Regions from separate parts of the Streptomyces sp. NPDC041784 genome, predicted to be linked through region 2. Evidence: riboswitches for the same ligand, from Rfam matches in the RefSeq annotation. Region 2 holds a riboswitch; the other holds the start of a gene.
What was found. Region 2 has a riboswitch for glycine ahead of gcvP (aminomethyl-transferring glycine dehydrogenase). Riboswitches for the same ligand answer to the same signal wherever they lie in the genome.

Region 1 (5,721 bases), on a different contig from region 2:
CAGGACGGACATGCGTCTACGACTCCTCAGCCGGCGGTGTAGGCGGTGTACTCGTCGGCGGACAGCAGTTCCTCCTGCTCGCCCGTCGCGCGTACCTTGAACAGCCACCCGCCCTCGAAGGGGGCGGAGTTCACCAGCGACGGGTCGTCGGCGACGTCCTGGTTGACCTCGACGATCTCGCCGTCGACCGGCGAGTACAGCTCGCTGACCGACTTGGTCGACTCCAGCTCACCGCAGGACTCGCCCGCGGTCACCGAGGCACCGACCTCCGGGAGCTGGACGAAGACCACGTCGCCGAGCGCGTTGGCCGCGTGTTCCGTGATGCCGACCGTCGAGACGCCGTCCTCGGCGACCGACAGCCACTCGTGCTCCTTGCTGTAGCGCAGCTGCTGGGGGTTGCTCATGGCCTGAATTCTCCTGTACGCGGGGGAGTGCTGGTGAATGGGGGACTGCTGGAAACGTGCGTGAGCAGCGTAAATGTGCGCAGTGTCACCTGCGCGCGGCGCGCGGTGGCTACTTCTGGCGCTGGTAGAAGGGCAGCGCCACGACCTCGTACGGCTCGTGGCTGCCCCGGATGTCCACGCCGACGCCCGGGGTGCCCGGCGCGGCGTGCGCGGCGTCGACGTAGGCCATGGCGATCGGCTTGCCCAGCGTCGGGGAGGGCGCGCCGGAGGTGACCTCGCCGATCACCTCGCCGCCCGCGACGACCGCGAACCCGGCCCGCGGGACCCGGCGGCCCTCGGCGACCAGGCCGACCAGGACACGCGGCGGCTTCGCGGCGGCCCGCTCGGCGGCCTCCAGGAGGGCCTCGCGGCCGACGAAGTCGCCCTCCTTCTCGAACTTCACCACGCGCCCGAGGCCCGCGTCGAAGGGGGTCAGCGCGGTCGACAGCTCATGCCCGTACAGCGGCATGCCCGCCTCCAGGCGCAGGGTGTCCCGGCAGGACAGACCGCACGGGACCAGCCCGACGCCCGCGCCGGCCTCGGTCAGCGCCTCCCACAGCCGCACGGCGTGCTCCGGCTTCACGAACAGCTCGAAGCCGTCCTCGCCGGTGTAGCCGGTGCGCGCGATCAGCGCGGGGACGCCGGCGACCGTGCCCGGCAGGCCCGCGTAGTACTTCAGACCGTCGAGATCGGCGTCGGTGAGGGCCTTGACGATCCCCGGGGACTCGGGCCCCTGGACGGCGATCAGGGCGTACGCGTCGCGGTCGTCGCGCACCTCGGCGTCGAAGCCGGCCGCCCGCTCCACCAGCGCGTCCAGCACGGTCTGGGCGTTGGAGGCGTTGGCGACCACCATGTACTCGGTCTCGGCGAGCCGGTAGACGATCAGGTCGTCGAGGATGCCGCCGTCGGCCCGGCAGATCATGGTGTAGCGGGCCCGGCCGGGCCGCACGCCCCCGATGTTGCCCACCAGGGCGTGGTCGAGCAGGGCCGCGGCCTGCGGGCCGGTGACGGTGATCTCGCCCATGTGCGACAGGTCGAAGAGCCCGGCCCGCGTGCGCACGGCGGTGTGCTCGTCGCGTTCGGAGCCGTAGCGCAGGGGCATGTCCCAGCCGGCGAAGTCGGTCATCGTCGCGCCGAGCGAGCGATGCAGGGCATCGAGCGCGGTGTGACGGAGTTCTTGCGTACTGCTCACGGTCGGTCGTCTCCCAAGGCATGACAGGCGAGGTCGTTCCTCCCCATCTGTCATCGGAACCTGAGAGGTTCGCCATGACCGCCCGCTGCGCGCGGAAACGGGTCATGGTTTGCACCTTGGGTGGGACCACCGGCGACGGTGGCCCGCTTTTCAGATGTGCCTCGCCCGCGCGGTAACGGTGCCTGAGAGATTCAAGGGAGGGACTTGCTCCTTCGGCGCCCCAGCGAAAGGCTGCTGCTGGGAACTCTCCCGCGCGGATTCAAACGGCCGGTATGCAGTTGGCGCGGACATCATTGCACGGCACCCCCCGGTCGCGGCAGGCCGCATCTGTAACCGGCTTGTGGCGGTACGCGCACGAAAACGCGAGACATCACGGATTACCTTCTCTTTACGTTCGATGGGGAGAAGACTTACCTGACCCCAGGGGAAGGACGATCACGGTGAACAGGACCTCGGCGAGGACCAGGGCATTCGCGACCACCTCGGCGCTCGCGCTGCCCGCGCAGCCGGCGGCCCCGGCCAGGGTGGCGTCCCGGGCGCGGCCCGCCCCCGTCGTCCGCGATCTGCGCGACCGCTCCGGCCGCAGCCCGCACGGCCTGCTGTTCGGCCCCCACGACCTGGTGGTGGTCACCGGCCTGCCCGGCAGTGGCAAGTCCACGCTCATGAAGCGCGCGGTCACCGGCCTGCGCATCGACTCCCAGGACACCCGCGACCGCTGGGACGCCCGCGCGCCCCGCTTCCTGCCCTACGCCCTCTACCGCCCCCTGGTCCGTCTCGCCCACTACGCCGGACTGCGCCGCGCCCTGCGCACCGGCGAGGGCGTCGTCGTCCACGACTGCGGTACGCAGGCCTGGGTGCGCGACTGGCTGGCCCGCGAGGCCCGCCGCCGCGGCGGCACCCTGCACCTGCTCCTCCTCGACGTCACCCCGGGCGCGGCGCTGGAGGGCCAGCGCGAGCGCGGCCGCGGTGTCTCGCGGTACGCGTTCCTGCGCCACCGCACGGCGGCCGCCCGGCTGCTGCGCTCGGTGGAGCGCGGCCGGCTGCCCGCCGGCGTCGGCGCGGCGATCCTCCTCGACCGCGACGCGGCGAACACCCTGCGCCGGATCGGCTTCACCGGCTGAGCCGAGGGGCCGGGCGGCTCCCGGGGGCGTCGGCGGGCCTCCGAGGCTTCCCCTCCGCTTTCGTCGGGCCGGGGAAAGTGCCCCTTGTACCCGTTAGCCTTTCAGCCAGACCAGTGGTTCCCAGCAGGCGGTAGGTAGATGGACTTCCCACCGGCGGACTTCCCGACGGCATTCCCGGCACAGGCACACCCCCACCCGCACGGCGGATGGCCCGGCAACGAACTGGAGGAGGTGCTCTCCGCCTCCCTCGGCGTCCCCGGTGCCGGCGGGCGCATCGTGGAGGTGCTCGGCCGCAGCTTCGTCTGGGTCCCGCTGCCCGCCGGCGGCGGGCCCGACAGCGTCCCGCTCGACCTGCCCGCCATCGAGCTGGAGGGCCAGGCCTACGTGCCCGTGTTCAGCTCCGAGGAGCAGCTCCGTCAGGTCGCGGGCGCGCACATGTCGTACACGATCGCCCCGGCCGTGGAGTTCGCGCGCGGGCTGCCCCCGCAGGTCGGCATGTTCGTGAACCCGGAGGGCGTGGTCGGCGTCCCGCTGCCGCCGCCCGCCGTCGCCGAGCTGTGCCGGGCCGGCCGCACCCCGCTGGACGGCCCCGCGAGCGGCGGCCGCGTCCGCCTCTTCGAGCCCGACTGGCAGGACGACCCGGTGGACTTCCTCGCCGCGGCCTCGGCCGAGTTCGACGCCACGGGCGTGGTCCGCACGGCCCGCCGCTGCCTGGCCGCGATCGAGACCGCCGACCCGGTGATGTTCGTCGGCGTCGAGCTCTCCCACCTGGACGCCGACGTCCGCGAACTCCCCCTGGACGCCCTCGGGCGCGCCATGGGCCGCACCCCGGTCCGGTGGCCCGTCAACCTGATCCTCCTGGACGTGGCGCAGGACCCGGTGGGGGAGTGGATGAAGGAGCAGGTCCGCCCCTTCTACCAGCGCTAGGGGCACCACCCGAGGCGCGCGGGCGGCCGCCCGACGAGCCACGACGCACCGGCACCCGCGCACGCACAACAGGTGCCGGGCTCCTGGGCGCTTAAGCTGTTCTCATACGCGGGGCAACTCAAAAAAGAAGGGGCGGTACAGGTGAGCGCCAGCGGCATCGCGGCCGGACAGGTCGAGCACATGCTGCGCCAGGTCACGCCCGGGCGCTACGACGCCTACGAGGCGCTCCTGCGCGCCCTCGCCACCCCCGCCTCCGGCCAGGTCTGGATGCTCCTGTGGCACGGTCAGTCGGGCTCCCCGGACGCCCAGTACGGGAACATGGAGGTGGACGGCCACGGCTACGCCCCCTGCGTCACCTCCGCCCAGGAGCTCTCGGCGAGCGGCTGGAACCGCTCGTACGAGGTGGTCGACGGAATCGACGTGGCCCGCACGCTCTACCCCGACCACTACGGCCTCTGGCTCAACCCGCACGCTCCCGGCGGCGGCGTCGGCATTCCCTGGCTGGATCTGCGCCGTATCGCGACCGGCCTGGACCGCCAGCCCGCCGGACCGCTGAGACTCTCCGAACCCGGCATCGAGATCCCGCAGTTCTACGCCCTGCTCGCGCAGAACGCCCACCGTACCCCGGCCGTCCGCGCCCTGCGCCGCGCCTGGGTGCAGCCGGCCCTGGGCGCGCCCTACCTGGCCATCGGCCTCGACGTGTACGACTCCTCGCCGCCGGCCGTGGACGCCGTACGGGCGATGATGCAGCAGTCCATCGGTGCGGTGCCGGACGGACTGCCGGTGTCGACGGTCGCCATGACCGACGAGTACGACCCCGTGGTGATGTGGATGCGGGCCGGCGCCCGGCCGTTCTACGACCGTGAGGCGCACGCCCCCGCCGCCCCGGCCCAGGCCCCCGCGGCGGGCGGCTACGGCTACCCGCCCACCGGCCGTTACTGACCTCCCGGACCCCGGCGCGCCCTTGGGCGGCCGGCCCGGTTTTTTCGCTTCATGCCACCCGCGCACAGGCTCCTCATGGGGTCTGCGCGCGTAGATGAGACCCATTAGTCCGATTCTCGTATGATCTGTCCCCAATTGGTGGGCGTCCGACGGACGTTACCCGCCGTCCGGATAACGGAACCCACCTACCCGGATCACGTTTACGCATCCATTCACTGCCAAGTCTGGCTACAGATCGCCAAAGCGTTGAAGACTCCCGCTCCAGGGGACTTCGTCCCTGTGTACGACGGACGGATCAGCCGCTACAGCGGCAAGTGCGGGCCGGCTACCGCCGGTTGAGAGGGGTCCCTGCCAGATGACGGCACCATTGCACGAGCCGACCGCGGAAGCGGCCCCGAGCGCGGCCGACGAAGCGGCGGTCGCCACCGGCGGCGCCAAGGCCGTCCAGGGCCGTTCCCTGGGCCGGATCGCCTGGGAGCGCCTCAAGCGGGACAAGCTCGCCCTGACGGGCGGCATCGTCGTGCTCTTCCTCGTCCTGGTCGCGCTGTTCGCCCCGGTCATCACGGGCCTGCTCGGGCAGGACCCGAACGAGTATCACGAGAACCTCATCGACCCGCTGTTCGGCACCCCGACGGGTTCCCTGGGCGGCATGAGCGGCGACCACCTGCTGGGCGTCGAGCCGGTCAACGGCCGCGACATCCTCGCCCGCATCCTCTACGGGGCCCGGATCTCGCTGCTGGTCGGCTTCCTGTCCGCCGTCGTCGCCGTGATCCTCGGAACGATCCTGGGCATCCTCGCCGGCTTCTTCGGCGGCTGGGTCGACTCGCTCATCAGCCGGATCATGGACGGTCTGCTCGCCTTCCCGCAGCTGCTGTTCATCATCGCGCTGGTCTCCGTCATGCCGAACAACATGCTCGGCCTGACCGGATCGAGCGTGCGCGTCTTCCTGATGATCGTGGTCATCGGCTTCTTCGGCTGGCCCTACATCGGCCGCGTGGTGCGCGGCCAGACGCTGTCGCTGCGTGAGCGCGAGTACGTCGAGGCCGCCCGGTCGCTGGGCGCGGGCCGGCTGTACATCCTCTTCAAGGAACTGCTG
Region 2 (5,721 bases):
CCGGACCGCCACCGCCGTGCGGGATGCAGAACGTCTTGTGCAGGTTCAGGTGGGAGACGTCACCGCCGAAGTGCCCCGGCTTGGCGAGCCCGACGAGCGCGTTGAGGTTGGCGCCATCGACGTACACCTGCCCACCCGCGTCGTGCACCTGCGCGCAGATGTCGGCGACGTGCTCCTCGAACACACCGTGCGTCGACGGGTACGTGATCATCAGCACCGCCAGCTCGTCCCGGTGCTGCTCGATCTTCGCCCGCAGGTCCTCGACGTCGATCTCGCCGTCCTCGGCGGTCTTCACGACGACGACCTTCATCCCGGCCATCACGGCGCTCGCGGCGTTGGTCCCGTGCGCGGAGGACGGGATCAGGCACACCGTCCGCTGCTCGTCCCCGTTGGCCCGGTGGTACCCGCGGACGGCCAGCAGCCCGGCCAGCTCGCCCTGCGACCCGGCGTTCGGCTGGAGCGACACCTTGTCGTACCCGGTGACCTCGGCGAGCCGCTCCTCCAGCTCCCGGATGAGCGTGAGGTAGCCCTCGGCCTGCTCGGCCGGCGCGAAGGGGTGCAACTGCCCGAACTCCGGCCAGGTGACCGGCTCCATCTCCGTCGTCGCGTTGAGCTTCATGGTGCAGGAGCCCAGCGGGATCATGCCCCGGTCGAGCGCGTAGTCCCGGTCGGCGAGCCGGCGCAGATAGCGCAGCATCGCCGTCTCGGAGCGGTGCTGGTGGAAGACCGGGTGGGTCAGGATCTCGTCGGAGCGCAGCAGCCCGGCGGGCAGCGTCTCCCCGGTGACCGCGTCGAGCGCCTCGATGTCACCCTCAACCCCGAAGGCCGCCCAGACGCCGGCCACCTGCGCCCGCGCGGTCGTCTCGTCACAGGCGATCGACACCGTGTCGGCGTCGACGAGGTGCAGGTTCACCCCGTTGTCCTGCGCCGTGGCCACGACCTCGGCGGCCTTCCCCGGCACCCGGACGGTCAGCGTGTCGAAGTACGCCTGGTGCACGACCTCCACCCCGCCGGCCGTCAGCCCGGCGGCCAGGATCGAGGCGTACCGGTGCGCCCGCCACGCGATCGACCTGAGCCCCTCGGGGCCGTGGTACACGGCGTACATGCCCGCCATCACGGCGAGCAGCACCTGCGCCGTGCAGATGTTGCTGGTCGCCTTCTCCCTGCGGATGTGCTGCTCTCGCGTCTGCAGCGCGAGCCGGTACGCCCGGTTCCCGTCGGCGTCCACGGACACGCCCACGAGCCGCCCGGGCAGGCTGCGCGCGAACTTCTCGTGCACGGCCATGTAGCCGGCGTGCGGCCCGCCGAAGCCCATCGGCACGCCGAACCGCTGCGTCGTCCCGATCGCGATGTCCGCCCCCAGCTCACCCGGGGACGTCAGCAGCGTCAGCGCGAGCAGATCGGCGGCGACCGTCACCAGCGCCCCCAGCTCGTGCGCCTGGTCGATGACCGCCTTGATGTCGCGTACGACGCCGGAGGCGCCCGGGTACTGGATCAGCACCCCGTTGATCTCACGCCCCGCGATGTCGGCCGGAATCCCGTCGGAGAGGTCGGCGACCACGACCTCCACCCCGGTCGGCTCGGCCCGGGTCTCGATCACGGCGATGGTCTGCGGCAGCACGTCCGCGTCGATGAGGAAGAGACCCTTCTTGTTCTTCCCCATCCGTCGGGACAGTGCCATCGCCTCGGCGGCGGCCGTGCCCTCGTCCAGCAGCGAGGCGCCGGAGGTGGGCAGCCCCGTGAGGTCGGCGACCATGGTCTGGAAGTTCAGCAGCGCTTCCAGCCGGCCCTGCGAGATCTCCGGCTGGTACGGGGTGTAGGCCGTGTACCAGGCCGGGTTCTCCATCACGTTCCGCAGGATCACCGGGGGCGTGAAGGTGCCGTAGTACCCGAGCCCGATCATGGAGTCGAGCACCTGGTTGCGGTCGGCCAGCGACCGCAGCTCGGCCAGCACCTCGGCCTCGGTGCGCGCGCCCGGCAGGTCCAGCGCATCGGCGTTCTTGATCACATCGGGGACCGCGGCGGCGGTCAGCTCGTCGAGCGAGCCGTACCCGACGTGCGCGAGCATCTTGGCCCGCGCTTCCTGGTCGGGCCCGATGTGGCGCTGTTCGAAGGGGATTCCCCGCTCGAGCTCGGAGAGCGGAATGCGGTAGGCGGTCATTGCGGAGGCCTCCTGGTCTGACACGACCTTCGAGGGGCACCACGGCGCGGGTACCCGGACGGCCTCCCCCTCTGTCATCTCAACCTGAGAGCTTCACCGGCCGCCCGCAAGGGGCAGCCGGCTTTCACCGTCGGTGAGAGCGGAGGCCGTCGACAGACACCCGCTCTGCTTTCCAGAGTGACCTCGTCCGTGCGGTACGTGGGCCTGAGAGATTCCGGGGAGGATTTGCTCCTTCGGCGCCTCCGGTGATGTCCGGAGGACTCTCCCGCACGGGGTCAGCAGCCGTTGCCAGACTACCAGCGAGGTCAACGCCACCTCCTTCGAGTGGCCGCGCGCCCCAATGTGCTCTTTTGTAGTGCTTACGGATGAGTTGCGACCAAGTGGAGGGCCCGTGCAGACCGACATCGATCCGCGCAACCTGATCGGCCGCAAGGCGTTCGACCGCAACGGCACCAAGATCGGCACCGTCGACGAGGTCTACCTCGACGACGCGACCGGCGTGCCCGAGTGGGCGGCCATACGCACCGGCCTGTTCTCCCGGGACGCCTTCGTCCCCCTGGAGCCCAGTGAGCTGATCGAGGGCACCCTCCACATCCCCTTCGACCGGGCCCTGATCAAGGACGCCCCCGACTTCGGCGTGGGCCGGCACCTCTCCCCCGACCAGGAACTCCAGCTCTACCACCACTACGGTCTCGACGTGGCCGCCCCTCCCCCACTCCCGGACCACCACTTCGGCCGCCTGGCCGGCACGGACGACAACTGAGACACAGGCGACCCGTGAGCCCCCTCAGGCGCACTCCCGTATCAGCGCGGCAAGCAACCCGGCCGGGTCGTACAGCGGGCGGGCGCCGCCGGTGACGACTTCGCGCGTGCCCGCGTCGACCGGGTCGGTGCGCGCCCAGTCCGTCGAGGTGACGCCCAGCTCGACCTCCAGGCCGGTGGCCGTGGCATGCCGCCACTCGGTGACGGGCCCCCACGCCTGAACCCGGATCACCTCCCCCAGACCCAGCTCACCCAGCCACGCACCGCCCTCCCCGTACCCGGACAGGTCCGTCGTCAGCGCGACGAGATCCACATCGGAGTCCGGACCCGCCGTCCCCCGCGCACAGGAACCGACCAGCAGCCGACGACATCACTCCGGTTCGCCGCCCAGCGGGTGACCCGATCGGCCACCCGGCGCATCTCGGCCTCCCGCTCCGAGGACAACCCGGCGGCGGGGTTCACGGACCGATCCCCCTGAAGTTCCATCCCGCTCTCCTCCAGCACGGCAACTCCCCGTCACTCCACAGCATCCGGTCTTCACTCTGCGTAACGGACCGCTCCCGTCAGGAGTTCCCAGCCGCCGCACCCGGATTTCCGGCCTCCGAGTCCCCCGCCGCGATCCCGACCGGCCCGCCGTCCTCCCCGGGTCTTCGCCGCACCAGCGGCAGCGGGTCCGCCGGCTCCAGATCCGGGTCGTCGACCCGGAACGTCCGCACCCGCCCCGGCTCCGAGTCCGGCGTCTCGAACCGCACCGTGACCCGGCCCAGCCCACTTCCCTGCACCCACCCGGGCCCGAACTCGGCATGCCGCACATCGTGCCCCGGACGCCACCGGTGCTCGGCCGGCACGACCTCCTCCGCGACCGGCTCGTCGGGAAGCTCCTCCTCGGCCGCCGCCCCCCGCTCCTCGGCCGCCCGCCCCTCGGCCGCCTGCGCGAACAGGTCCTCCTGGGTAAAGTCCGCCAGACCGCTGACCCCCACGCCCAGCAGCCGCACCCCGCCCGTCGTGTCCACGGAGTCCAGCAGCCTGGCCGCCGCCTCCCGCACCACCGCCGGATCGTCCGTCGGCCCGCGCAGGGTCTCGGACCGGGTGAGCGTGGAGAAGTCGTACCGCCGCACCTTCAGCACAATGGTCCGCCCCGACAGACCGGCCCCCCGCAGCCTGCGCACACACCGCTCCGCCAGCCGCTGCACCTCCAGCTCCACCCGCACCCGATCGTGGATGTCCACGTCGTACGTGTCCTCGACCGACACCGACTTGGCCTCCCGCTCGGCCACCACCGGCCGGTCGTCACGCGCCAGCGCCATGGCGTACAGCCCGTGCCCGTGCGCCTTCCCCACCAGCCGCACCAGCTCGTCCTCACCGGCCTCCGCGAGTTCGTCGACCGTGGTGATCCCTGCCCGCCTCAGATGGTCGCCGGTGGCCGGCCCCACTCCCGGCAGGGTGCGCACCGACATGGGCCCGAGGAGCGCCCGCTCGGTCCCCGGTTCGATGAGCACCAGGCCGTCGGGCTTGGCCTGCTCGGAGGCGATCTTCGCGAGCATCTTCGAGGCCGCGAGCCCCACCGACCCGGTGAGCCCCGTGACGTCCCGGATGTCCGTACGCAGCCGGACGCCGGCCAGCCGCGCCGACTCGCTGTCCCAGGCCGTCTCCCCGGCCTCCAGGTCGACGAACGCCTCGTCGAGGCTCAGCGGCTCCACCAGCGGCGACAGAGCCCGCAGCAGCGCCATCACCTGGTCGCTGATCGACCGGTAGAACGAGAAGCGGGGCACGAGGTAGGCGGCGTTCGGGGCCAGCCGCCGCGCCTGGCCCATGGGCATCGCCGAGTGCACCCCGAAGACCCGCGCCTCGTAGGAGGCCGTGGCGACCACCCCGCGCGGCCCGAGACCGCCCACGATCACGGCTTTCCCGCGCAGACTCGGCTTGGACACCTGCTCCGCCTGGGCGTAGAAGGCATCCATGTCGAGATGCAGGATCGTGGGCGCGTTTCTCACATGTCCGATGCTGCACCACGCCACTGACAATGACGCCGCTCAGCGGCGCCCACCGCCTCCGGAGCGGTTCAGACCGCCCGGTTGCGCCTGCGCGCCAGCTCGTCCGCCGGGTTGTGCCCGACGAGCGTCTCGCCGGTGTCGATCCGCTCTCCGTGCAGTTGCGACAGCGCGCTCTCGACATCCCGCCAGACCACGCCCACGGCGATGCCGAAGATGCCCTGCCCGCCCTGGAGCAGCGCGTGCACCTCGTCCGGCGAGCTGCACTCGTAGACCGTGGCACCGTCGCTCATGAGCGTCATGCGCTCCAGGTCGCGGAAGCCGCGCTCCCGCAGGTGCTGCACGGCGGCGCGGATGTTCTGGAGCGACACCCCGGTGTCCAGGAACCGCTTGACGATCTTCAGGACGACGACGTCCCGGAAGCTGTACAGACGCTGCGTGCCGGACCCGTGAGCGGGCCGCACGCTCGGCTCGACCAGGCCGGTACGGGCCCAGTAGTCGAGTTGCCGGTAGGTGATGCCGGCGGCCGCACAGGCCGTCGGACCGCGGTAGCCGATCTGCTCGGACGCCATGGACGTCGCCCCTCCGCCGCTCGGCACGGCCGCCGGTCGCTGCGGAGCGTGATCGGCCGCGCTGCCGTAAAGCGGGTACGGACCGCTCCCCCCGACACCGAGTCCGGGGGCACCCCCAGCCGTACCGTCGCCGCTGCTTCTCACGCCGACCTCCGTCCTTGAACTGCCTTCTCGACGGTAGGCAGTCACCAGGGGTGCGTCAACGATCGCCACACTCGGCACGCCGAGTGATAAT

Region 1: linked by a shared signal. The riboswitch ahead of gcvT (glycine cleavage system aminomethyltransferase GcvT) and the one ahead of gcvP (aminomethyl-transferring glycine dehydrogenase) in region 2 are both predicted to bind glycine.

The regions. Positions count from the first base shown of each region.
Region 1 is NZ_JBVJAB010000035.1:36,956-42,676, forward strand. Features, by position in the region: gene glyA (serine hydroxymethyltransferase) at 1-12, opposite strand, end outside; gene gcvH (glycine cleavage system protein GcvH) at 27-404, opposite strand; gene gcvT (glycine cleavage system aminomethyltransferase GcvT) at 514-1,635, opposite strand; glycine riboswitch at 1,673-1,795, opposite strand; glycine riboswitch at 1,796-1,897, opposite strand; gene ACZ6D7_RS40815 (AAA family ATPase) at 2,070-2,756, shown strand; gene ACZ6D7_RS40820 (enhanced serine sensitivity protein SseB) at 2,895-3,683, shown strand; gene ACZ6D7_RS40825 (enhanced serine sensitivity protein SseB C-terminal domain-containing protein) at 3,825-4,625, shown strand; gene ACZ6D7_RS40830 (ABC transporter permease) at 4,981-5,721, shown strand, end outside.
Region 2 is NZ_JBVJAB010000068.1:1,959-7,679, forward strand. Features, by position in the region: gene gcvP (aminomethyl-transferring glycine dehydrogenase) at 1-2,161, opposite strand, end outside; glycine riboswitch at 2,344-2,439, opposite strand; gene ACZ6D7_RS46970 (PRC-barrel domain-containing protein) at 2,553-2,924, shown strand; gene ACZ6D7_RS46975 (hypothetical protein) at 2,949-3,236, opposite strand; gene ACZ6D7_RS46980 (DNA polymerase IV) at 3,487-4,917, opposite strand; gene ACZ6D7_RS46985 (MerR family transcriptional regulator) at 4,986-5,630, opposite strand.